3 regions of the Exiguobacterium sp. s130 genome follow, and region 1 is predicted to be linked to each of the others. Evidence: riboswitches for the same ligand, from Rfam matches in the RefSeq annotation. Region 1 holds a riboswitch; each other region holds the start of a gene.
What was found. Region 1 has a riboswitch for lysine ahead of HZS85_RS14030 (Na+/H+ antiporter NhaC family protein). Riboswitches for the same ligand answer to the same signal wherever they lie in the genome.
Positions count from the first base shown of each region.

Region 2: another riboswitch for lysine. It lies ahead of HZS85_RS12245 (amino acid permease); the one in region 1 lies ahead of HZS85_RS14030 (Na+/H+ antiporter NhaC family protein).
Region 3: another riboswitch for lysine. It lies ahead of HZS85_RS12770 (aspartate kinase); the one in region 1 lies ahead of HZS85_RS14030 (Na+/H+ antiporter NhaC family protein).

Region 1 is NZ_JACSNI010000006.1:76,321-84,711, reverse strand. Features, by position in the region: gene rlmN (dual-specificity RNA methyltransferase RlmN) at 1-147, opposite strand, end outside; gene HZS85_RS14055 (ABC transporter permease subunit) at 272-1,078, opposite strand; gene HZS85_RS14050 (ABC transporter ATP-binding protein) at 1,075-1,956, opposite strand; gene HZS85_RS14045 (class I SAM-dependent methyltransferase) at 1,969-2,628, opposite strand; gene HZS85_RS14040 (heme oxygenase) at 2,718-3,038, shown strand; gene HZS85_RS14035 (hypothetical protein) at 3,163-3,900, shown strand; lysine riboswitch at 3,993-4,171, shown strand; gene HZS85_RS14030 (Na+/H+ antiporter NhaC family protein) at 4,282-5,865, shown strand; gene htpG (molecular chaperone HtpG) at 5,931-7,793, opposite strand; gene HZS85_RS14020 (hypothetical protein) at 7,877-8,391, opposite strand, start outside.
Region 2 is NZ_JACSNI010000004.1:233,454-241,844, reverse strand. Features, by position in the region: gene HZS85_RS12270 (DHA2 family efflux MFS transporter permease subunit) at 1-806, opposite strand, end outside; gene HZS85_RS12265 (HlyD family secretion protein) at 819-1,475, opposite strand; gene HZS85_RS12260 (TetR/AcrR family transcriptional regulator) at 1,668-2,273, shown strand; gene HZS85_RS12255 (diguanylate cyclase) at 2,315-3,406, opposite strand; gene HZS85_RS12250 (MarR family winged helix-turn-helix transcriptional regulator) at 3,543-3,998, opposite strand; lysine riboswitch at 4,164-4,352, shown strand; gene HZS85_RS12245 (amino acid permease) at 4,484-5,965, shown strand; gene HZS85_RS12240 (solute:sodium symporter family transporter) at 6,515-8,275, shown strand; gene HZS85_RS12235 (hypothetical protein) at 8,336-8,391, shown strand, end outside.
Region 3 is NZ_JACSNI010000005.1:43,096-51,486, forward strand. Features, by position in the region: gene HZS85_RS12760 (argininosuccinate synthase) at 1-1,039, shown strand, start outside; gene argH (argininosuccinate lyase) at 1,036-2,406, shown strand; lysine riboswitch at 2,477-2,654, shown strand; gene HZS85_RS12770 (aspartate kinase) at 2,767-3,966, shown strand; gene HZS85_RS12775 (aspartate-semialdehyde dehydrogenase) at 3,980-4,972, shown strand; gene dapA (4-hydroxy-tetrahydrodipicolinate synthase) at 4,990-5,871, shown strand; gene dapB (4-hydroxy-tetrahydrodipicolinate reductase) at 5,868-6,614, shown strand; gene dapD (2,3,4,5-tetrahydropyridine-2,6-dicarboxylate N-acetyltransferase) at 6,601-7,308, shown strand; gene HZS85_RS12795 (branched-chain amino acid transaminase) at 7,334-8,266, shown strand; gene alr (alanine racemase) at 8,263-8,391, shown strand, end outside.

The sequences.
Region 1 (8,391 bases):
GACATTCGTCATTTCCGCGAAAGTCGTGACACGTTTACGGTAGAGCCAATCCCATACTTGTTTGGCACGGAATGGTTTGTGCCCTTGATTCGATAACCATTCTGTCATCTGCTCAAGCGTTAATCCATAAATGGATGGTTTATTCATTTCGAAAGACCTCATTTCTTTTTCCAGAACTACAACATTCCTTTATCTTAGTAAAAATCAGCGCGTGACGCAACGTTCAAATCCTAAATGTTCACTTTCTGTAAAGTTTTTGCGCCACTTTCGATCAAATCGACAGACTCCGACGTCCGAATTGAACGACTGCTCCGGTCAAGAACACGAGACAGAGGACGAGTAAAAGAATGGAATGAAGAAGAAAATGATTCGTTCCTTCTAGTAATTGTGTCGTATTGAATAAGGAGAAGACGGATAGATAACGGAGCCACTCCGTCTTGTCACTTAGTTCCGACAGAATCGTCAAGACGATCGATAGGACGAGTACACTACCGGCAAGCGAAAAAGCACGACGTTCTTCGTCAAATAACGTCGCAACGAATAACGTAAAGGCGCCGATCGCCAAGAGTAACAATAGCGCATTGAGCTGAATCCGCCATAAGATGACGTCATTGATCGAAATATCTGTCATCCACCAGTCGGATACCATCAAGACAAGTCCATTCAGTCCTACGAGAACCATACTTGCGATACCCATGACGATCGCGACAGCAAACGTATACGCATTCCGGGTGATCGGGGCTGCGAGATAGACGATCAGCTCTCCGTTGTCGATCGGTCGCGCAACGAGGCGCGCTGCTAATGAGAGCAAGAATAGACTCGCAATGACTTGAAAGATCAATCCATAATAGTTCCCTCCGAGCAGATCCAGTACATTATCGAATCCCGTCACCTTATCGTATTGAAATGCTTTTAAGACTTCTGGAGGTAACGCTTCTAGTTTTGTTTCTAGTAAACCAGTCTTCATCATCGATGGATAAAGCAACGCAAGCATCAATAAGTAGAGACTCGTTCCAATCGCATAAGCAAGCACGGGCTTTCTGACCTGCTTGAATAAAGAGCGGATCAACAATATCACGACGATTCCTCCTCTCCATAATAATGCAAGAAGACCTGTTCTAAATCATCTGCTGACGGACGAATCAGCCGTACATCGTACTGGGTTAAATAAGCGATCGCCTGATTCAAGCTCAGCGTCTCATCCGTTTGAAAACTGACTTCCAGCCGCTTCGGTTCAACACCGACTTGCATCGCGAACTGTGCTGCTTCCACCTCCGTTCGGAAGACGATCGTATACGTCTTTCGACTCGATCGAACCAACTCATGAATATCCGATTCGACGATGATGCGCCCTGCTTTGATTAAAGCCGCTCGATCGCACGATTTTTCCATCTCCGGAAAGTGGTGTGAACTCATCAGAATCGCTTTTCCAGCATGCTTCTCCTGTTCGATCCACTCTAAAAAACGCTCTTGCATCAAAGGATCAAGTCCACTGGTTGGCTCATCAAGTAGATAGACCGGTGCATCTTTCATGAAGCAACCGACAAGTGCCAGTTTTTGTTTCATCCCTTTTGACATCTTGCGGATTTTCGTCTTCGTCTCAAAAGGAAATCGTTTCAACAACAGTTGTCGCCGTGCCGGATTGCTACCGTGTAGTCGTTGCATCAAATCCAGCATGTCTGCTCCCGTCATGTCTCCAGGTAAACTAATCTCCCCCGGCAAATAACCGACCAACTGCTTCACCTCTTTACTTTGCTTCCAGCAATCAAAACCACCGATCGTCGCCCTTCCATCGTCCGCAACCATTAGTCCCATCAAATGTCGGAGTGTCGTTGATTTTCCAGATCCGTTTGGTCCGATGAAACCGAATATCATACCTGGATCAACTGTAAAACTGACATCGAATATTCCACGCCCCGGCGCAAATTCCTTCGTCACATGCTCCAAACGGATCATCATCCGACCTCCCTATTTTTTATTTCTTTCCTCACTGTATTCATACCCGTTTTGAAGCAGTTTGTTCGGATCAAAGCGATAGATGACGAACCGCTCGTCATGATTTTTTTCATAGAGGTCTCGTAATCGAATCTCATCGATTTGCTCGAATACGGTATGGCGCTCCAGGTACTCCCGGTATTCATCGGTCGGGTAATACAAGATGAGATCAACCGAACGCGGGGAACGTTCGACCGAACTTAAAATGTGATCGATCACTTTCATGAAAATTTGTGAAGAGAATGGATTAAAGAAATAAAACTTATTCGCCTCATCCGGAATGGTATACTGCTCGGCATACGTCTGTTCGAATCGCAAACTTCCGGAACGCCGCTTCCTTCGACTTTGGTATTTCGCCATATTCCGAAGTGCGTCCTCGTAAAATTGTCCATTCATCTCGATTCCGATGACGGAACAGTCGAATCGGTCGTGTAAGTAAAAGTTTAAACGCCCTTTCCCACACCCGAAATCAATGACCGTGTCCTGTTTTTGAAACGGATAGGTTTCGCATAATTCGCCGAGTGCCGCATAAGGCGTTGGTTCATAGCGATTGTAGTGACTAAATACACCATAAAGGTGTTGCATCTCAATGGTCTCAATTCGTAATCGTTGATCATATTCCTGTTCATTCATCGTCTTTTGTTCCTTCTTTCCGGCATTCTTGCCTTCATCGTACTATACTGAAGAAGTACGTTACTCGTTTTTTGAAAGGGGATTTTATGATGATCGTCGTTACGAACCGGATTAAAGTCAAAAAAGGGATGGCTGCAGCTCTCGCTCCTCGTTTTACGCGTCCAAGTGGACTTGATACGATGGACGGATTCATCCGTGTTGAGGTCTTATTGACGCAAAATATCGAAGAACACGATGAAATGAACGTCAACATGTACTGGGAAGACATGAAGAGTTTTCAAGCATGGCGGGAGAGTGACGATTTCAAAGCGTCACATAGTCGACCTGCGAGTAGTGAGGCAGGAGAATCGCCAATGCTCGGAAGCGAGATTCTGACATATGAAGTCGCTTCGGTCAAAGAACGCGCATAATGCACGAAAAGGACTCGTATCGAGTCCTTTTTTATATACCTATATACAAATAGTGAAAGGGTCGAATTGTCACAAATGGTATTATTTGTTATCATAGTGCCATTACAGAGAGAGAGGGTCCTTCATGAATTCATTAACTATATTTGAACAAGCCATTCGTAGCTTACCTGACGATCGTACGTTACGACGTGATGAATTATGGACGGACGATTTTTTATTGCAACAGGAGAACGAGCTGACCGTCTATTACTCTCCGATTGGCGAATACGTCAATACTGAAGCAAAAGTCGTCATCATCGGGATCACACCAGGTTTTGAACAGATGCGGATCGCTTTCGAAGAAGCGACAGATGCCCTTCACCATGGTGTTTCATTAGAAGAGACGGCACGCCTCGTCAAATATACAGCAAGCTTTGCCGGAACGATGCGACGTAACCTCGTCCAGATGCTCGATACACTTGAACTTCCAGCATTGCTCGGAATCGAGACGACGGCTAGCTTATTTCATCAACACCAGGAATTGTTACATCCGACGTCACTGTTAAAGCAACCCGTCTTTTATCGCGAAAAAAATTACTCGGGTCATCAACCGAAGATCAATCGTAGCCCTTTATTGAGGCACTACGCGGAAGAACACTTCGTCGCTGAGATCAATCAGTTACAAAAAACAGCGTTATTAATTCCACTCGGTCGGGTCGTCGAGACGCAAGTCCGTGGATTGATTCATGATGGACGAATCGAACAGCATCAGCTTCTTTCCGGATTCCCCCACCCATCTGGCGCGAACGGTCATCGAAAAAAACAATTCGAGGAAAACCAAGCCTATTTGATGAAACAGCTCATTCAACATTTTGCTGAATAAACAACTTTATCTTAAATTATCAGAATATATGGTTGAATCGCTTCTGAAATACATGATAAAGTGTCCATAAGAACAGAATATGACTATTCTATCGATGAGGTAGAGGCGCGATTTCAATCAGTACTTGGTCCGAGGATGACAACGAAGACGACTACAGGAAAGGTGACATCGCCGAAATGACAGTATGTGTCGAGCATATCGTCGTTGGTCGATTCGGGAAACACCCGATCGATTGCCATACATAACAGTTGTATGGAGCGCTCCAATTCGGCTAAGAAAGACGCATCCAGCGAGGGTGTCGGCTTTGTTGCCGGTGCCCTTGCTTTTTTTGTGCCGCGGGGTCTCATCTTTAAGCCATTTTTAAAGAGGAGGATATTTTTCATGGTCAACTATTCAGATTCCATCATTGCCCTTGTACCTGCTTTACTAGCTATCTTATTAGCCATCTTTACGCGAAAGGTCGTTCTTTCGTTAGGTGTCGGCATTCTCGTCGGTGCCCTGTTACTCCACCGTTTTAACCCGATCGATACGGTAACCTATCTCGGCAAGAACATCTTCAGTCTCTTTTGGGCAGACGGTGCCTTGAACGAGTGGAACGTCTTATTGCTTGTCTTCTTGTTATTGCTCGGCGTCCTTTCCACGCTCATTCAGACATCAGGTGGTGCTCGCGCCTTCGGTGAATGGGCTGCTACGCATGTCAAAACGGCGCGTGGTGCACGCTTAGTCGCCTTCGGACTCGGTATCTTGATTTTCATCGATGATTACTTCAACAGTCTCGCTGTCGGCAACGTTAGTCGTCCGTTAACGGATCGCCGCGGTGTCTCACGAGCAAAGCTTGCCTATCTGATTGACTCAACGGCTGCACCTGTTTGTGTCATCAGTCCGCTTTCGAGTTGGGGTGCATTCATCATCTCCATCATCGCCGGTATCTTAACGACGCACTCGATTACGGATTACTCAGCGTTTAGTGCCTTCATGATGATCGTTCCAATGAACTTCTATGCGATTTTCGCGTTACTTTTAACACTTTACATCGCTTACTCTGGCGTCTCTGTCGGACCGATGAAACAACATGAACACCGTGCCGCGAAAGGTGAACTTTTTGATGCGTCAAAAGGAACACCGATGGGGATGGCAAAAGAGGTCAACGAACATACGAACGGAAAAGTACGGGATCTCGTCGTTCCAATCGTCGTTCTCGTCATTGCTACGATCAGTGCGTTACTCGGAACAGGTGCTCAGGCACTTGCAACCGACAATCGCCCGTTTACTTTAATTGGAGCATTTGAGGCAACAGACGTCACACGGTCACTCGTCGCAGGTGTCGTCATCAGTTTAATCGTTGCTTTCCTGATGCTGATCGGACGGAAAATTCCGGGCCGCGATTACCGTGCAAGCATCGTTGCTGGTATGCGTTCCATGTGGCCAGCAGTCGTGATTCTGTTATTCGCTTGGACGATCATCGCTGTTATTGGTGATATGAAAACAGGCGATTATCTCGCAAGCTTCATCAGCAACTCGATTTCTGCTTCGTACTTGCCGTTCTTGTTATTCTTGATTGCCGGCTTGATGGCATTCTCGACAGGAACAAGTTGGGGCACATTCGGGATCGTGTTGCCCATCGGTGCGGATCTCGTCATGGCTGTCGATGCCTCACTCTTGTTACCGACGCTTGCTGCTGTTCTTGCTGGATCTGTCTTCGGTGACCATTGTTCACCGATTTCCGATACGACGATCCTCAGTTCGACAGGGGCTGGATCCCATCATATCGATCATGTCACGACACAGTTACCGTATGCGCTAGTCGGTGCCGTCACTGCGGCAGTCGGTTATTTAGTCATCGGTTTCACGGAGTCTTCGGTCTTCGGTTTCATCGGAGCTCTTGTCACATTCGTACTCTTCGTCGTCGTCTTGAACGTTCTCTCGAAAAAAGGAGAAACCGCTTCGGATTTACAGACGGATTAATGTAATTCTTTACGAAAAAAGGCATTGGATGCGCGCATCCAATGCCTTTTTTATATCTATTCGTTTCACACCATCAATAAACACACATCATTCGCGAACGCTACTGGATCCTCGAGTGGAAGTCCTTCGACAAGTAATGCTTGTTGATACATTAGTTTGGTATAGCGCTCGAATTTCGAACGATCGTTTTGATACGCTGTTTCGAGAGACTCGAACACCGCGTGTGACGGATTCAATTCAAGAATCTTGACCGCTTCTACCCCTTCGTTATTCGGCATCGCCTTCAAGATTTTCTCCATCTCGATCGAGACGGCGCCGTCCGTCGCAAAACAGACGGGATGCGATTTTAGACGCGTTGATGCTTTGACTTCCTTGACTTGTCCACTTAGCACTTCCTGCATTGCTTGGAACATCTCCGCTTGTGCATCCGTCGTCTCCGCTTCTTCTGCTTCGATCCCTAAATCGCTACTCGTGACCGACTTGAACGTCTTCTCGTTGTACGTCACGAGCATCTGGATCGCGAACTCATCGATCTCTTCCGTGAAGTACAAGATATCGTAACCTTTATCACGGACGAGCTCGGATTGTGGTAATTTATCCAGACGATTCGTACTCTCACCAGCGGCGTAGTAGATATGCGCTTGGTCTTCCGGCATCGCTGCGACGTATTCTGCGAGCGTGATCAACTTCTTCTCCTTCGCTGAGTAGAAGAGGATCAGGTCCTGTACCTGTTCTTTATGCATGCCGTAATCATTGTACATACCAAACTTCAGCTGACGTCCGAACGCTTGATAGAACGTTTCGTACTTCGCGCGATCTTCGCGTAAAAGTGCTTCGAGTTGTGTTTTAATTTTACTTTGGATATTTTTCGCGATCAGTTTCAATTGACGATCGTGTTGCAACAACTCACGCGAGATGTTAAGCGATAAGTCCTCCGAGTCGACCATCCCTTTGACGAAACTGAAGTGATCCGGCAACAAATCACTGCATTTTTCCATGATCAAGACACCATTCGCATAAAGCTCGAGTCCTTTTTCAAATTCTTTCGAATAATAATCGTACGGTGCCTGTTCCGGAATGAATAAGATCGATTGATAACGAACGGCGCCATCGACGCTGATATGAATGTGTTTTGCCGGTTTGTCAAAACCATACCGCTTCTCTTGGTAGAAGTTCGCATAGTCTTCGTCTGTCAATTCTCGTTTGTTCTTCCGCCAGATCGGCACCATGCTGTTGATCGTCTTGACGACCTCGACCTCTTCCGTCTCGTCACTGCCCTCGATCGGCTGACGTTCGAGTTCCTTCATCTCGATCGGATAACGGATGAAATCCGAGTATTTCTTGATGATGTTGCGCAGACGATACGTCTCGAGGTATTCATCATACGATTCTTCGTCTTCATTCGTCTTAATATGAAGCGTAATCTCCGTTCCAACCGTGTCCTTGTCGACTTCCTCGATCGTATAGCCTTCGACACCACGCGATTCCCATTTATAAGCAATCGTACTACCGAACGGTTTCGTAACGACAGTGACGACGTCTGCGACCATGAAGGCGGAATAGAATCCGACACCGAATTGACCGATGATATCATGACCATCTTGTGCTTCATTCTCTGCCTTAAAGGCAAGCGATCCACTTTTTGCGATCGTACCGAGATTCTCTTCTAGTTCTTCCTTCGTCATTCCGATTCCCGTATCACGAATGATGAGTTGACGCGCTTCTTTATTTGGTTCGATCGTAATTTTGTAGTGTTCCTTTTCGAACGAAATCGTCTCGTCCGTCAATGCTTTGTAGTACATCTTATCCATGGCGTCACTTGCATTCGAGATCAATTCGCGCAGGAAAATCTCCTTATGCGTATAGATGGAATGAATCATCATCTCCAGCAATCGTTTTGATTCCGCCTTAAATTGTTTCGTTTCCATGCTCATTCTGCCTCCCCTTTTTTAGCACTCATTCATATAGAGTGCTAATTCATCTCCTATTATTAGGGAGTTCTAAATATCTGTCAATCTTCTTTCCCGCTATTTTTTACGACTTTTTCACGGACGATTTTTCCGATTTGACGTAAGTGCTCTGCTGACCCGTAGGTGCCATGGCTGACGCCGTTTTCATCTTTTCGATTACCGAGACCGATGAATTGCTCACTTGGTTTGAAGTGGAGACCGACGACGGGGACCTGAAATTGTGACGAAAAGCCGATTTGAAAAATCGCGTCCGGATAATCTGTTGGTTGATACATATGCCAATCGATTGCTGGTTCAAGCTTTGCAAATCGTTTCGTGTGCTCCTTCCCGAGCAGAATGATTCCTTTTATCGAAAACAGTTCAAGCAGGCGTAACAAAAATGTCTGACCGAACGGACTATCTTCTAACACCCCGCGTTCTTTGATCGCTCCCATGTAGTGGTGCGTCGGAAACGGGAAAAAATCCAGATGAACGACTGGATCAAGCGCCTCCTCGTAAAACGACGCACCGAGTCCGTTCAAGAATCCTTCAAGCTTACCGCCACCAGGTCGACCGA
Region 2 (8,391 bases), on a different contig from region 1:
ATCGTACTGAATAAGACACCAAGTGCATCAAAAGAAGGTTTCGAGAGTGGCTGTGTCAGTCGGAACCAAGCCGTACCGAGTAGCAATGTCACTAATCCAAAGAACGACATCGCATAAAACATGACGTGCCAATCATAGTTTTGGATGACATATCCCGTGATCGTTGGTCCGACTGCTGGAGCGAGAATCATCGCGATTCCGAGCATTCCCATGGCAGCGCCACGCTTATGCGGTGGGAACAATGTCATGAAGACATTTGATCCGAGTGGCATTAAGATACCAGCACCTGCCGCCTGAACGACACGCCCGATCATCATGACCGGGAAGTTCATCGCCATCGAACAGATGATTGATCCCAAGAAAAAGAGTGTCATCGAAGCGAGGAACAACTGGCGGAACGTATAACTGCGCATTAAAAAAGCACTGATCGGAATCAAGATCCCGTTGACGAGCATGAAACCTGTCGTCAACCACTGGGCAGTGGACGTCGACACGTTGAAGTCATTGATTAGAACCGGTAACGCGACATTAATCAACGTTTGGTTCAAAATAGCAATGAACATACCAATCAGTAAGACCGTCAGTACTTTCGGAATACTGACGTTTTCAGTCGATACTTGTTTTGAAGGTGCTGCGACTGGTGGTGTCACGGTCATCGTCGGTTCCGTCTCGAGGGACTCCTCAAGTGTCGGTCCGTCAGTGGCCAGTGCGATGTCGGATTGACGATTCCGGCGGGCGATCCAGTTGACGCCGATGATGATCAGAATCGTGAACGCACTATATCCGAACAAGAAGGTAGTAGACATGAACGTCCCTCCTTAATCCTTATGAATGCGGACGGTCACATTCATACCAGGTCGAATGTCGAGTGATTTTTCTTGCGAGAGTGATACTTTAACTGGAATGACTTGTGCGACTTTCGTGTAGTTCGCATTTCCGTTTGAAGAAGGCATCATCGAGAACGTCGAAGCTGTCGTCATTCCGATCTGTTCCACTTCACCAGAAAGTGTCGTGTCAGGATAGCTGTCGACATATACGTCAACGGTTTGTCCGACTTTGATTTCATCGATTTCTGTTTCTTCGATGTTCGCTGTGACCCAAAGGTCGTTTAAGTCAAAACCATAGGCAAGTGGTGTACCGGCTGCGACGAAGCCGTTCTTTGTCGCCATCGACTGAACGATCGTTGCCTTCGCAGGCATCGAAACAGAAAGATCTGTTGGTTTTTGTCCAGCTTGCGCAGTCATGATGTGACCAAGTGTTGCACCGCTGTCGAGCGATTCGCCTGTTTTAGCAGACCAGTCCGTTAATTTACCAGCGCTTGGGCTAGCAATCGTTATCATTTTGCCATCGATTTTCGCATTGTCTGTTTTGACATAGCTTGTTGCTTGATCGTAATAGTAGTATCCGACGACCCCACCACCGATCAAAACGATGAGTGTAACGACATTAATGATTAGTAATTTTTTCATACTCATGAGTGTGTTAGCATCCTTTCTTGTGTACAATCGATTCAAAAAAAGTACTCCTCTGGGGGGAGGAGTAATTAATATAGTTAATTATATGGATAGTTAGATAACAAACAACCAACAATTTCCGACAAAATGTTGGAAAAATAAATGATAACGGATTCATTTTTAAAAAGATGATGGAAAAGGAGTGAAATGCACATGAAAGAGAGCCGTGATCCACGACCAAAACGGTCACGTGACCGTATTACGATGGAATTGTTTCGTTTACTGAAGACAAACAGCTTTTCGAGCATCACCGTCAAGATGCTGACGGATGGGGCGGGTGTGAACCGCTCGACCTTTTATGCGCACTACACAGATAAATATGATTTGCTTGACCAAATCGTTGAGGAACAGATGATGGCGCTCGAACAAGCGATTCGGATTACAGGTACAGGCACCGTATTTCCGACAGTCGAGCAGGTGAGTCATTATTTTGCTCGTTTGTTCATTCACATTGAAGAAAATGAATTATTCTATCAGACGATGCTCGTTCAAGGACCGATCAAAACGTTCATCTCTCGTTTTCTTGATACATTGAAAGAAAATTATCGCCTCGTCTTTCGATCCCAAGTCGCAGAGGATGCGACTTTCGTCGATCGGGATTTGTTACTGAACTATGTCATTGGTGGACAGTTAGGATTATTGATTTCCTGGTTACGAAACGGTCGGCCATATTCATCCGCATATATGGCGGAGCAATTGAGCCGGATGATCGTCTTTGGAACGGTTGAAAGCATCGGTTTTCCGAAAGAAACGGAATAAGGTCATAGAAAAAGACACTCCTGATAGGAAGTGTCTCGTATTCAAGCTTGTCGGAAGGCAAGTTCCTTCGTATAAATCGTACTTCGGTTTCGTCCGCTTTCTTTTGAGTAATACAACGCTTTATCTGCTTGTTGTAATACTTCTAAAGACGTATGGGAACCACTAGAATGTGCAATCCCAAGCGAAATCGTGATTTGCAGATCAGGTACGTCTGCCGTCGGGAACAGGTTGCGTGCGACCGTCATCCGAGCCAACTCTGCGATTTTTTGAGCTTCTTTAGCTGTAGTGCTTGGTAAAATGATCAAAAACTCTTCACCACCGTACCGTCCGACGAGGTCATCCGGTCGTGTTAAGGAAGCGAGTGTCATGCCGAGTTGACGTAGGACATCATCTCCGGCGTCATGACCATATGTATCATTGACGTGCTTGAAGAAGTCGATATCAATCAAGACAAGTGAATACCCTTGATCCGTTGAACCGACAAGTGACAGTGAATCATCGAGACGGCGCCGATTGGCAAGTCCGGTCAAAGCATCCGTCATCGCTAGTTTTTGTTGATACTGAATGTTTTCGAAGTGACGGCGTAATTCCGTCAGCAGTCGAAAAGCAACAAAGCCAGCTAATAGATTAAAGAAGATATAAGCGATTGAAATTTTAAAGAATGTCGACCAACTGTTTGTCAGGATATAGATGGCAGGTAACGAATAGAGAACACCAATTGACACCAATAATTGAAAATGGCGTGTCGAGACATGAACGAATCGACGTACGATTCCGATCGTCGTAATGATTAAGACGATAATCAGTGTGGACAGATAAAAACCCTCCATTTGATCGACGGGTGTCAAAAAGTAACGTGTCCCGATGATCATTATACCGGCGACGATGGCGCTCGGGAAACCACCGAATAGCATAGCGATCGCGACTGGGATGATTCGTAAATCCACACGGGCGACATCGATCTGAATGCCATTGAATATCAACAAAACTGCAATCAGACCACAGACACTTCCCAATATGAGGCGTGTACTCCAGCTGGAATTCAGCGAAATACGTGGTCGATTCCGAAATGGTAAGAATAAGAGAGTAATCGTCGTGAACAGTAGACAAAAGTTAATGATGAATTGATTCATGATGGACAACAAATCCTCCCAACTCCCCAGCTAACAGATTTCCATATATATACTCCAGTATACTCATCTAGGTAACGGTTAGACAGAGGTAAATGTTTAGATAAAACATAAAAAACGGTAGAAAATCTACCGTTTTTTATGAAGACGAAGTGAGCGTATCCTCATCCATCGTCAGTAAAATCTTATCGAAGACGCGAATCATCGTTTCCAGTTCTTCTTCTGTTAAAGTTCCGAAGCGATCTTGTAAATAGTTTATTCGGACGACCTCGAGTTCCCGAAAAGCACGCTCTCCGTCATCCGTCAAAGCAAGGACAATCGAGCGACGATCTTCCGTCGAACGCGTCCGTGTGACATATCCTTGTTTATAGAGCTTATCCGTTAAAGCAGTGACTTGACTCGTCGCCAGCTCAAATTGTTCCGCAAGAAGTGTCGGACGCTGGGGACCGTTTTCTGAAAGACTCCGTAAGATGAAAAATTCGCTTCGGGTTGCTGTTCCTTCAAATAGTCGATTAAGTTCACGTCGCAGGGTACGAAGAATGACACGCATTTGTTCCTCGAGTCGGTAAGTCAGCAAATCACGTTCCTGTAGCATGCAAGCAGCATCCTTTCTCTCAGTGGACTTCTATCATTTAGTGTACTAAACATATCGGATTTTTACCATCTACTACCCCAGATTCAAAAAAGGCAATTGACAATTTCGTGGCGGTTTGTGTAATATGGCGTAGTAATAACTAATTTAATTCAGTTCTCACTCAACCAGTGGGATGGAGGTTGCAGTTCTTAAGAGTACGGTTACGGATGTCGTCAAGCGACAAATGAAGTGACCTGAAAGGAAGAATTGCCGAAATCAATCATCGCTTTGAAGATGATCGATTGGGATTAGGTCGAATAGGTCTAATACTGTCACAAGTCGGGTATCACTCACTTGTGGAGAGCTATCTTTCACGACGGTAGAATGAGGCGCATTCATTTTATTATGTTGCGTTCTCATCTTCCATCTGGAAGATGAGGGCGCTTTTTGTTTTTTCATTCAAAAAGTGTCCTCTCAAAAAATCTAAACAGAGAGAAGCGAACGAAATGAACAAACTAGATGTGAAACAAACAACAGATTCGACAGCCGAAGGATTAAAACGTGGATTACAAGCCCGTCACATGTCGATGATTGCCATCGGTGGGGCAATCGGAACAGGACTTTTCATCGCGTCCGGTGCTTCCGTTGCAGCAGCAGGACCAGGTGGTGCACTTATATCGTATGCAATCGTTGGTCTGATGGTCTACTTCCTAATGACAAGTCTTGGCGAAATGGCGGCGTATATGCCTGTCGCCGGATCCTTCTCGACATACGGGACAAAATTCGTCGATCCCTCATTCGGCTTTGCCCTCGGCTGGAACTACTGGTACAACTGGGCGGTCACGATCGCAGTTGAGCTCGTTGCAGCACAAATCGTTATGACGTATTGGTTCCCGGACGTTCCTGGATTTTACTTCAGTGCCTTATTCCTTTTACTCATGATCGGCTTGAACTACTTCTCCGTTAAAGGTTTTGGGGAAGCGGAGTATTGGTTCGCCATGATTAAAGTCGTCACTGTCATCGTCTTCTTAGTCGTCGGTGTTGCGATGATTTTCGGTGTCTTTACATCGGAGCCACCAGTTGGCTTTAAAAACTTTGCTCTCGGGGATGCGCCGTTCGTCGGTGGTATTCCTGCCGTCATCGGAATCATCCTCGTTGCTGGATTCAGTTTCCAAGGAACGGAGCTAGTCGGGATTGCCGCAGGTGAATCGGAAAATCCGAAAAAAAACGTTCCAAAAGCAGTCAAACAAGTCTTCTGGCGCATTTTACTCTTCTACATCCTTGCGATTTTCGTCATCGGGATGCTCATTCCGTATACGAGCCCGAACTTGGTTTCCAATGACATCACGGACATTGCCGTTAGTCCGTTTACGCTCGTCTTTGAAAAAGCAGGTCTTGCGTTCTCGGCAGCACTCATGAACGCCGTCATCTTGACATCTGTTCTATCTGCCGGTAACTCAGGTATGTATGCTTCCACACGGATGCTGTATACACTTGCTCGTCAAGGAGATGCACCAAAGTTCTTTGCAAAAGTGTCGAAAAATGGGGTACCGCGTAACGCTTTGCTTGCAACAGGAGCAATCGGTGCACTCTGTTTCTTAACATCGATGTTTGGTGGACAAGTCTATCTGTGGTTACTCAATGCTTCAGGTATGACAGGATTCATCGCGTGGCTCGGAATTGCGATCAGTCACTATCGTTTCCGTAAAGGATTCCTTGCACAAGGTCATTCGTTGAAAGATTTACCTTACGTTGCACCAGCGTTCCCGTTCGGTCCGCTGTTTGCATTCGGTCTTTGTTTCCTTGTCATCGTTGGTCAAAACTATGCAGCATTCCTTGCTGATCAAATTGATTGGGTCGGGATTGCCGCGACATATGTCGGAATTCCGTTGTTCCTTGCCTTCTGGTTAGGACACAAATTCAAAAACCGGACGTCGATTGTTCGTTACGAAGAGATGGACTTCCCAGAACATCCGCGTCAATCATAATGTGTGAACCACCTTCTACAAATGAAGGTGATTGAGATTGAAGACAAAGTGCAATTTTTCTCTGATGAGTCTGATGAAAAAGATTGCGCTTTTTTGTTCGTTTCGAATCGTTTTCCTGGGACAAGCATCGCGCCGCTTCGCTTCGCTGCAGGGTCGCTCTTGCTTGTTTTTCCCTAGGAAGCGATGTCGAGTGAACAAAACGCTTCTCTGATTCTCTTTCCGGGTATAAAGAAGAATGACACGTTACACGCCACTCCTACAGGAAAAAGCGCAATTTTGCGCTGTCAGAGACAAACAAGACCCGTTTTCCTGCTCGAATAGAGCGGGAAAACTGGCTTGTGTCTCGCCTGAGGAAAGGGCGTGAAGACGAGTCATTTTTGAGTCAGCCCATTTTTCTGCAATCGGAACCACCTTCTATAAATGAAGGTGGTTTTTTATTCCTTTAAATAAAAACGTTTTCTAAAATATAGTTTTGAAAAAGTATAAAAAAGGAATCAATGAATACATATTCATAAAAGGAAAATATAAATAAAGAATAGGGGGAGACGCATGACTACATCTGAATTATTTTTCACATTAGGTTCTGCAGCGTTTTTCATGTTGCTCGTTGCCTACATATCCTACCGATTGACGCGTGGGAAAACACAAGGCGTCGATGAATACTTCTTAGCAGGGCGAGGATTAAGCGGTGTGTTCATTGCCGGTTCGCTACTGCTGACGAATTTGTCGGCAGAACAGTTGATTGGATTAAACGGACAATCCTTCATGGGAAATATGTCGAGTATGGCGTGGGAAGTCACGGCGGGATTTGCTGCGATCATCATGGCTATCTATCTGCTTCCGAAGTTTCTCGGGCTTGGCATCTCGACATTACCAGAATACTTAAGTCACCGGTATGATGAGACGGTGCGCCGGATGACAGTCTTACTCTTTTTGCTTGGATATATGTGCGTCACGATTCCTTCGATGCTTTATTCAGGTGGGATTGCTGTCTTGCAGCTGTTCGATGTTCCGGAATTATTTGGTCTCAGTTATACGCAATCCCTTTGGTTAGTTGTATGGGTCGTCGGGATCATTGGAGCAATTTATGCGATTTTTGGAGGACTCCGTGCGGTGGCTGTCTCCGATACGCTGAATGGGATCGGACTCGTCTTCGTTGGATTCCTAGTTCCGGTGCTTGGCTTTATTGCGCTTGGTGACGGGAATCTCCTTCAAGGGATGAAGACGATTGCGACTGTACAACCGGAGAAGCTGAACGCAATCGGAAGCTCAACCGATGCCGTTCCGTTCTTCTCGATATTTACGGGAATCTTATTCGCGAATTTATTCTATTGGTCACTAAATCAATATGTCATTCAGCGTGTGCTCGGCGCAAAGGATTTAAAAGAAGGTCAAAAAGGAGTCTTAATGACAGGATTTTTGAAGTTGTTAGTTCCAGTCTTCATGCTGATTCCTGGAATCATTGCTTATCATTTGTATGGAAATACACTGACGAGCGGTGATTTATCCTATCCTCGACTCATCACGGAGTTACTGCCGGTCTCGCTGATGGGATTTTTCTTGGCTGTCTTACTCGGGGCCGTCTTCAGTTCATTTAACTCGTTGCTAAATAGTATTGCGACACTTTTCGTCCTCGATATCTATCAGCCGGTGTTTGCGAAAGAGGCGAGTGATGAACATTTGATTCGTGTCAGTAAATGGTTCGGAACGATCGTTGCCTTGATTTCTTTCGTCATCGCACCATTCTTGATGTACGCGCCAGACGGCTTATGGAGTTTAATCCGGCAATTTACAGGATTTTTTAACATTCCGATTCTCGTCATCGTATTAATGGGGATTTTCATGAAACGAATTCCGGCGATTGCAGCGAAAATCGTCATCGTCTTTCACGTGTTCGCGTATTACTTATTCGTCTTCGGTTTTAAACAACTGTTCGGCTGGGATCATGGCATTAGCTATATTCATGGGTACGGTATTTTACTCGTGATAGAAGTGTTATTCATGGTATTCATGGGGTATCGTTACCCAGCAGTCCAGTCAAAAAAGGTCAATCGACGACAGTCTGTCGAGCTCATTCCATGGAAGTTCGCGATTCCAGTCTCGATCCTATTATGTACATCCATCATTTGGACGTACGTTTTGTTCTCAAAGATCGGACTGGCTTCGACAGCAGGTATCGTGTCGATGTGGTTCTGGCCGGTTACGTTAGGACTTGCCATCGCAACGATTGTATTATGGCGTGTGTCGCTAAATGCTTGGGAAACGAAGTACCGGATCTATCTCGAAGAAGAGTACCGTCAAGCTGAATAATCCTCTCGCAGAAGGCATGACATATCGGGTAAGATGAAAGAAAAACAGGAGGCGATCTTTGTGAATTACTGGTACCACTTTAAGCGTGCCTTCTTACCGATCGCATTATTGCTTGT
Region 3 (8,391 bases), on a different contig from region 1:
ATCAATCGTTCTCGATGTCAAAGAAGAATTCGCACAAGACTTTGTCTTGCCAGCCCTTCAATATGGCGCTCATTACGAAAATGCCTATCCGTTGATCTCAGCGCTTTCGCGTCCGTTGATTGCAGAAAAACTCGTCGAAGTCGCGCATGAATATGGTGCAACGGCGGTCGCACATGGATGTACCGGAAAAGGGAATGACCAGGTCCGGTTCGAAGTTTCGGTCGCGGCACTTGATCCGTCACTCGAAGTCATCGCACCGGTTCGGGAATGGAAATGGTCACGGGAAGAAGAAATTGCCTACGCGAAAGAAAACAATGTGCCGATCCCGATCAACCTCGATAGCCCATACTCGATCGACATGAACCTTTGGGGACGGAGTAATGAATGTGGCGTCCTAGAAAATCCATGGACAGAACCACCACAAGACGCATACGCGTTGACGGTAGCACCAGAAGACGCTCCGGATCAGGCAGAAGAAGTCATTATCGGCTTTGAAGCAGGTGTTCCAGTTTCCATTAATGGGACGACGTATCCATTAGCGAAACTGATTACGGAACTGAATATCATCGCTGGAGCACATGGGGTCGGACGGATCGACCACGTCGAGAACCGTCTCATCGGTATCAAATCGCGGGAAGTCTATGAGTGCCCAGGCGCAACTGTTTTACTCAAAGCTCACGCTGCACTCGAGACGATTACATTGACGAAGGACGTCGCGCATTTCAAACCATTACTCAGCAAACAATATGCAGAAACAATCTACAACGGTCTCTTCCATGCGCCATTGACAAAAGGATTGAAAGCTTTCTTGACGGCGACACAACAGGACGTCACAGGAGAAGTTCGCGTTAAACTGTTCAAAGGAAATGCAACTGTCACAGGTCGTCAGTCGGCTGTCTCGCTTTATGATGAGAAACTTGCGACGTACACGAAAGAAGATGCATTCGATCATGAAGCAGCAAAAGGCTTCATCAAATTACACGGTCTTGCCGTTTCAACGCATGCGAGTGTACATCGTCAGGCGGGTGTAACGAAATGACCAAACTCTGGGGTGGACGTTTTACGGAAAGTGCTTCCACTCAAGCGGAAGCCTTCGGAGCATCAATCACGTTCGATCAAAAATTAGCAAGCGTTGATTTGAAAGGCAGTCTCGCACATGCACAGATGTTATTTGAACAAGGGATTCTCGCTCAAGATGAGTGGACACAAATCCAGCAAGGATTAAAGCAACTCGAAGCGACGTTAAAGGACCATTCCTACACATTAGCGGACGAAGACATTCATATGAATCTTGAGCGTTTGTTGACGGAACAGATCGGTCCAGTTGCAGGGAAACTGCATACGGCACGGAGCCGAAACGATCAAGTCGCAACCGATTTACATCTATGGATGGAGCAGCATGTCGAAGCGTTGACGACGGCATTGCGCGAGCTCCAATCGGTCATCACGGAACAAGCTGAGCAACATATCGAGACGGTTATGCCGGGGTATACGCATTTGCAACGGGCACAACCAATCTCGCTTGCGCATCACTTGCTCGCTTATTTCTGGATGTTCGAACGCGATGTCGAACGATTGACGGACAATCAAAAACGGATCCGAAAATCACCACTCGGAGCGGGGGCGCTCGCGGGGACCACGTTCCCGATCGACCGTTTCCGTTCTGCCGAGTTGCTCGGTTTTGAGTCGGTTTATCCAAACAGTCTTGATGCTGTCTCGGACCGTGATTTCGTCATCGAATACCTCGGGATCGCCTCGACCGTCATGATGCATCTCTCGCGTTTTTGTGAGGAAATCATCATCTGGGCGTCGCAAGAATTCAGCTTCATCGAGTTATCCGATGCCTTCTCGACAGGCTCAAGCATGATGCCACAAAAGAAAAACCCTGATTTTGCTGAATTGATTCGTGGAAAAACGGGGCGCGTCTACGGCAACCTGATGGGCTTCTTGACGACGATGAAGGCATTACCACTCGCTTACAATAAAGACATGCAAGAGGATAAGGAAGGAGTCTTCGATACAGCAGATACCGTTCTCAAGTCCGTTCAAATCTTCACCGGAATGATTGAATCCGCGACGTTTAAGACCGAAGCGCTCAAGAAGGCGACAATGCAAGACTTCTCGAATGCAACGGAACTCGCCGACTACCTTGTGACGAAAGGCATACCATTCCGGGAAGCACACGAAATCGTCGGGAAAGCCGTCCTCTACTGTGTGCAAAACGGTTGTTTCCTGAAGGACTTGAGTCTCGAAACGTATCAAACGTTCCATCCAGACATCACAGAAGACGTCTATCCGCTCCTCGATCCGGTTCAAGCAGTAGCACGCCGGACTAGCTACGGGGGGACAGGGTTTGCTGCCGTGTCGGAGCAACTCGAACTCGCGAAACAGCATCTTGCGAATTGACGAATTTTGAAGAAAAACAGTCAAATGACTGGATTTAACAAAAGATGTCTGCTATAACTGTAACTAACAACCGACAGATAGAGGCGCGGATGACATGAGTAGCATCATTCTTGAAGGCAAGCATGCTGAATGATGTGAAAGGGGAAGTCCGCCGAAGTGAACGAGAAGATGCTTCTTCTCATTTGCTGGTACAACGGTTAAGATCCGTTGTACTGCCGAAACCGATGTTTCGGAGCGCTATCTTACGTAAAAGAACGAATGACTTTGTCTTCGTTTGTCCGATCGTGATAACGACGGGCCGTAGGAACGCTCCTACCGGCCCGTCGTTTTTTTCTGTATCGGGACAAAGGAGATAGGATTGTGACAACTGTACTTAAATTTGGTGGAAGCTCGGTTGCGACTGTCGAACAGATTCAGTCTATTGCGAATTATTTGAAGAGTCGCGCAGCCGAAGGTGAAAAACTCGTCGTCGTCGTTTCGGCGATGGGCAAGATGACAGATTCTTTGATCGCTCAGGCGCAAGCCATCACGGATCGCCCTGAGCGGCGAGAACTCGATCGTCTGCTTGCCATCGGAGAAGAACAGACGATTTCATTACTCAGCATCGCTCTCAACTCACTTGGCGTCAAAGCGTTATCGCAAACGGGCGCGCAAGCAGGGATCAGCACGATGGGTGTGCATACGAAAAGTAAGATCAAACAGATTGATGGAGATCTATTACGACAAAAACTCGAAACGTACGATGTCGTCATCGTCGCCGGATTCCAAGGTGTCAACGAACTCGGTGACGTGACGACGCTCGGACGGGGTGGATCGGATACAACGGCTGTTGCCCTTGCGGCAGTCCTTGATAAACGGTGTGAAATCTACACGGATGTCGACGGTGTCTATACGGCTGATCCACGAATCCATGCCACTGCTCAACCGATTCCGCACATCTCATATGATGAGATGATGGAGATGAGCGCCCTCGGGTCGAAGGTCATGGAAATGCGGAGTGTCGAACTAGGAAAAAAATACGGCGTACACATCTTCGTCGGGAAAACACTTGAATCGAAAAGGGGAACATGGATCATGGAAGCGACGGAAACAATGGAACAAAAAGCGGTCACGAGTGTCAGTGTGACGAAGAACGTCTTGACGGTATCAATCAAACACGTACCGCAAACGAACGCAGCAGTAGCCGATATCTTCGAACTCTTATCGAACCGCCACGTCAACATCGACATGATCAGTCAAACGACGTTTGACAGTGACATCTTCCTATCGTTCTCCTGTCCACTCGATGAGGAAGAGTTCCTCGATGAAGCATTGAAAGACATCATGGATCGCTTCACGACAGTCAAGGTCGACCGCCACGATCAGCACGCGAAGTTATCTGTCGTCGGAATCGGGATGCGGGATGCAACAGGTGTTGCCTCAAAGTTGTTCGCGATCTTCCGAGCGGAGAATATCCCGTTCTATCAAGTCACGACATCAGAAATTAGCATCTCGTACACGATTGCACAAGCAGACATTGAACGGACGGTTGCAGCGATTGCAAACGCGTTCGAGTTATAAGGAGGAAAACAGCATGTATCATGTAGCCGTCATCGGAGCAACCGGCGCCGTCGGTCAAAAAATGTTACAAGTACTCGCAGAACTGGACTTCCCGGTCAGCCGCCTGTCCGCTTACGCTTCTGCTCGTTCAGCAGGGAACACGGTGCAGTTCAAGGGAGAAGATATTACGATCCAAGCGCTGACGCCAAACATCACGGAAGACGGGATCGATGTCGCGTTGTTCGCAGCAGGCGGAACGATCAGTGAGCAATATGCCCCATTACTAGCTGAAAACGGAACACTCGTCGTTGATAATTCAAGTGCCTTCCGGATGCAGGAGACGATTCCACTCGTCGTGCCAGAAGTCAATCCGCAAGCGATTCAAGCGACAGACCGCTTGATCGCAAATCCGAACTGTTCGACGATTCAATCCGTCGTCGCTTTAGCACCGCTCCAGTCACTCGGATTCGAACGGATCAACTATACGACGTATCAGGCCGTATCCGGTTCCGGTCAAAAAGGAATCGAGGATCTGGCACGCGGGGCACGCGGAGAAGAGCCCGTCAATTATCCGCATCCGATTCACGATAACATCTTGCCGCATATCGATGTGTTCCTTGAGAACGGTTATACGAAAGAAGAGCAGAAGATGATTGATGAAACGCGGAAAATCTTCAATCTTCCAGCATTGCCTGTCAGTGCGACATGTGTCCGGGTTCCAGTCACGAACTCTCACTCGGTTGCAATCAACGTCACGTTTACACAACCGACGACGGTTGCAGCGATCCGTGAAGCACTGGAAGGCGCACCGGGCGTCGTCCTCATCGATGATGTCGCGAATACGCGTTATCCGATGCCACTTGACGCAAGCGGGACGGACGACGTCTACGTCGGTAGGATTCGACAAGATGATAGTCTCGCGAACACGTTCCATCTCTGGTGTGTAGCCGACAACATTCGAAAAGGTGCCGCGTCAAACGCCGTACAAGTCGCACGCCAAGCAATCGAACAGTCGATTCATTCATAAAAAAGGAGGAGTTCTTCATGTTCAAAGGAGCAGGTACAGCGCTCGTCACACCATTTAATGAAGCAGGCGAGTTGGATCTACATGTATTCGAACGCTTGATCGAGCAACAACTCGCAGCGGGGATTCAGGCACTTGTCGTCGGAGGAACGACAGGAGAAGGTTCGACACTGACAAACACGGAATTCGAACAACTATTGACGACTGCCGTTCAAGTCACGGCAGGACGAGTACCCATCATTGCCGGAACGGGTTCGAACAATACGGCAGCAACAATCGAGAAGACGTTACTCGCAGAACGCCTCGGTGCGGATGCAGCGATGCTCGTCACACCGTACTACAATAAAACATCACAAGCCGGTCTCGTCGCGCACTTCACGGCGGTCGCTGATGCAACCGAATTACCGATCATGCTGTACAACGTTCCGTCGCGGACAGGCGTTGCGATCGCAGTCGAAACCGCAGTGACGTTAGCACGTCATCCACGCATCCAAGCGTTTAAGGAAGCGAGTGGAGACGTCAGCTTCATGGGTGAACTGATGGCGGCAATTCCGGAAGACTTCGCGGTCTTCTGTGGAAATGATGATCAAATCCTGCCGTATATGGCATGGGGGGCACAGGGTGTTATTTCAGTTCTCTCTAACCCGTATCCAGCAGAGACACAAGCACTTGCTGAAGCGTTACTCGCGCAAGATCTCGTCACGGCACGCCGGATTCAGGCAGACTTGTTACCGGTCATCGGTGCTTTGTTCAGTGATGTCAATCCGATTCCAGTTAAAGCATCGCTTGAAGAACTCGGTTTTGCTGTCGGTGCGCCGCGCTTGCCGCTCGTGCGTCAATCGGAAGCGGGACACGTCCACTTACTCGAAACGATGCGGGCTTACAAAGGAGTGGTTCGATGAAACTCGCGTTACACGGTTATGGGGCGACAGGACAATACGTCGTCGAACTCGCACCACAAAGTGTCGTAGCGATCGTTGACCGGACGAAGTCATCCGATACGATCGCTTCATATGCCGAGCTAACAGAGATGGCAGAAACGGTCGATGCAATCATCGACTTCTCGCATCCGAGTTTGCTACCGGATCTGCTCGCATACGGGTTGGCGACAAAAACACCACTCGTCATCGCGACGACTGGTTTTTCGGAGGCGGAACTGGCATCGATCAAGGACGCTGCAAAAGAAATTCCGATCTTCCAGTCATACAATATGTCGTACGGCATCGCGATGGTGCAGCAACTGCTGAAGACACTTGTGCCACTAGCAGGAGCGTATGACATCGAATTGCTCGAGAAACATCACAACCAAAAAGTCGATGCGCCAAGTGGGACGGCGGAGTTGTTATTGAAAACGATTCAGACGGCACGTGACGTCACACCGGTATATGACCGGTCACAAACGCGGCAAAAGCGGGAGACGAACGAGATCGGGATGCACGCGATGCGCGGCGGTACGATCTTCGGAGAACACGAAGTCTTATTCGCAGGTGTCGACGAATTGATTGAAATCAAACATACGGCATTATCGAAAAAAGTATTTGCTTCTGGTGCGATCAAAGCAGCTGAGGCACTCATTCAAAAAACAGCGGGACTCTATACATTAGAGACGCTCTACACACAGGAGGATTCACATGTTACTCACTGATGCTTACGAAATTGCTAAATTCATTAAAGATGCTAAAAAACAAACACCGGTAAAACTTTACGTCAACGGCGATTTGGCGGGCTTGACGATCGAAGGCGCAACAGCGTTCGGATCAGATGAATCAAAGATTTTCTTCGCGGATGCAGGACTTGCGGCTACTTTCTTAGAAAAGTATTCAGATCGCATCACGGATGTTCACGTGGAGTATGACCGTCGCAACAGTGCGGTACCAATGCTTGATACACGTCACTTGAATGCGCGCATCGAACCAGGTTCATGGATTCGTGATCATGTCGTCATCGGTGATAACGCGGTCGTCATGATGGGTGCGATCATCAATATCGGTGCATCGATCGGAGATGGTACAATGATTGATATGAACGCTGTCGTCGGTGCACGTGGGACGATCGGGAAAAACGTTCATGTCGGCGCAGGTGCCGTGGTCGCGGGTGTCCTCGAACCACCTTCAAAAACACCTGTCATCATTGAAGACGGTGTCTTGATCGGTGCGAATGCAGTCATCCTTGAAGGCGTCAAAGTTGGTAAAGATGCCGTCGTCGCTGCTGGTAGTGTCGTCACAGAAGACGTACCTGCTGGAAGCGTCGTTGCCGGAACACCTGCACGTGTCATCAAACAGAAAGATGCGAAAACAGAAGAGAAGACGCAATTGGTGGATGATTTACGTTCACTCTGATTGACGTCGAAGAGGAGGAAAACACATGGCAGTGGATACACAGTATGGAGAAGCAATTTGGTTAGATGGAGTCTTTCATGATCCGAAAGATGCGAACACGAGCGTCATGTCACATGCGATTCACTATGGTAGTGGATTCTTTGAAGGAATCCGTGCTTACGCGACACCGGACGGACCGGCGATTTTCCAATTGAAGGAACATATCGAGCGTCTCTTCCGCAGTTGTGCGTACTACCACGTCACGATTCCGTATACGGTTGATGAACTCGTCCAGGCGACGATTGATCTCGTTGCGAAAAACGGATTTGAATCTTGTTATATCCGTCCATTCGTGTTCCTCGGTACGCCATGGCAAGCCTTGATGGCGAAAGATACGACAGTTCATGTCGGCATCTCTTGCTGGGAACTTGGGGAATACTTCGATAAAGGCGCTGGCATCCGTGCTAAAGTCGCTTCATATCGCCGCGTCTCATCAACGATGATGCCAATGCAAGCGAAAGCGGCTGCCAACTATATGAACTCACAACTCTTAAAAGGTGAAGCCATCCGTGATGGATTTGATGAAGCGATCGCACTCGACATGAACGGAAATGTCAGTGAAGCGAGTGTCGCGAACCTCTTCCTTCTTAAAAACGGAACGATTCATACACCATCACTTGATTGTTCAGTACTCGATGGTATCACACGCCAAGTCATTATCCGTTTGGCACAAGATCAAGGCTATCCTGTCGTCGAACGTCACATCGGACGCGATGAATTATATGTCGCAGATGAGATTTTCTTAACAGGAACAGCTGCTGAAATCACGAGTGTCGGCGAAATCGATCATATCTCCATCAACGGCGGAACACGGAACGTCGCAGATGAATTGCTCGATCTTTACCGTCAAGCCGTCACAGGTCAATTGCCGCAATACGCGGATTGGTTGACGTATGTGACTCCAGCTATTGCGGAATGACGACGCGTACACTCGTTACGATCGATCGGAAGGCGGTGCGACGGAACGTCGCATCGGTCTTCGCTCGGTCACGTAAACATATTTTTGCCGTGGTCAAGAACAATGCGTACAACTTAGGGATGCTC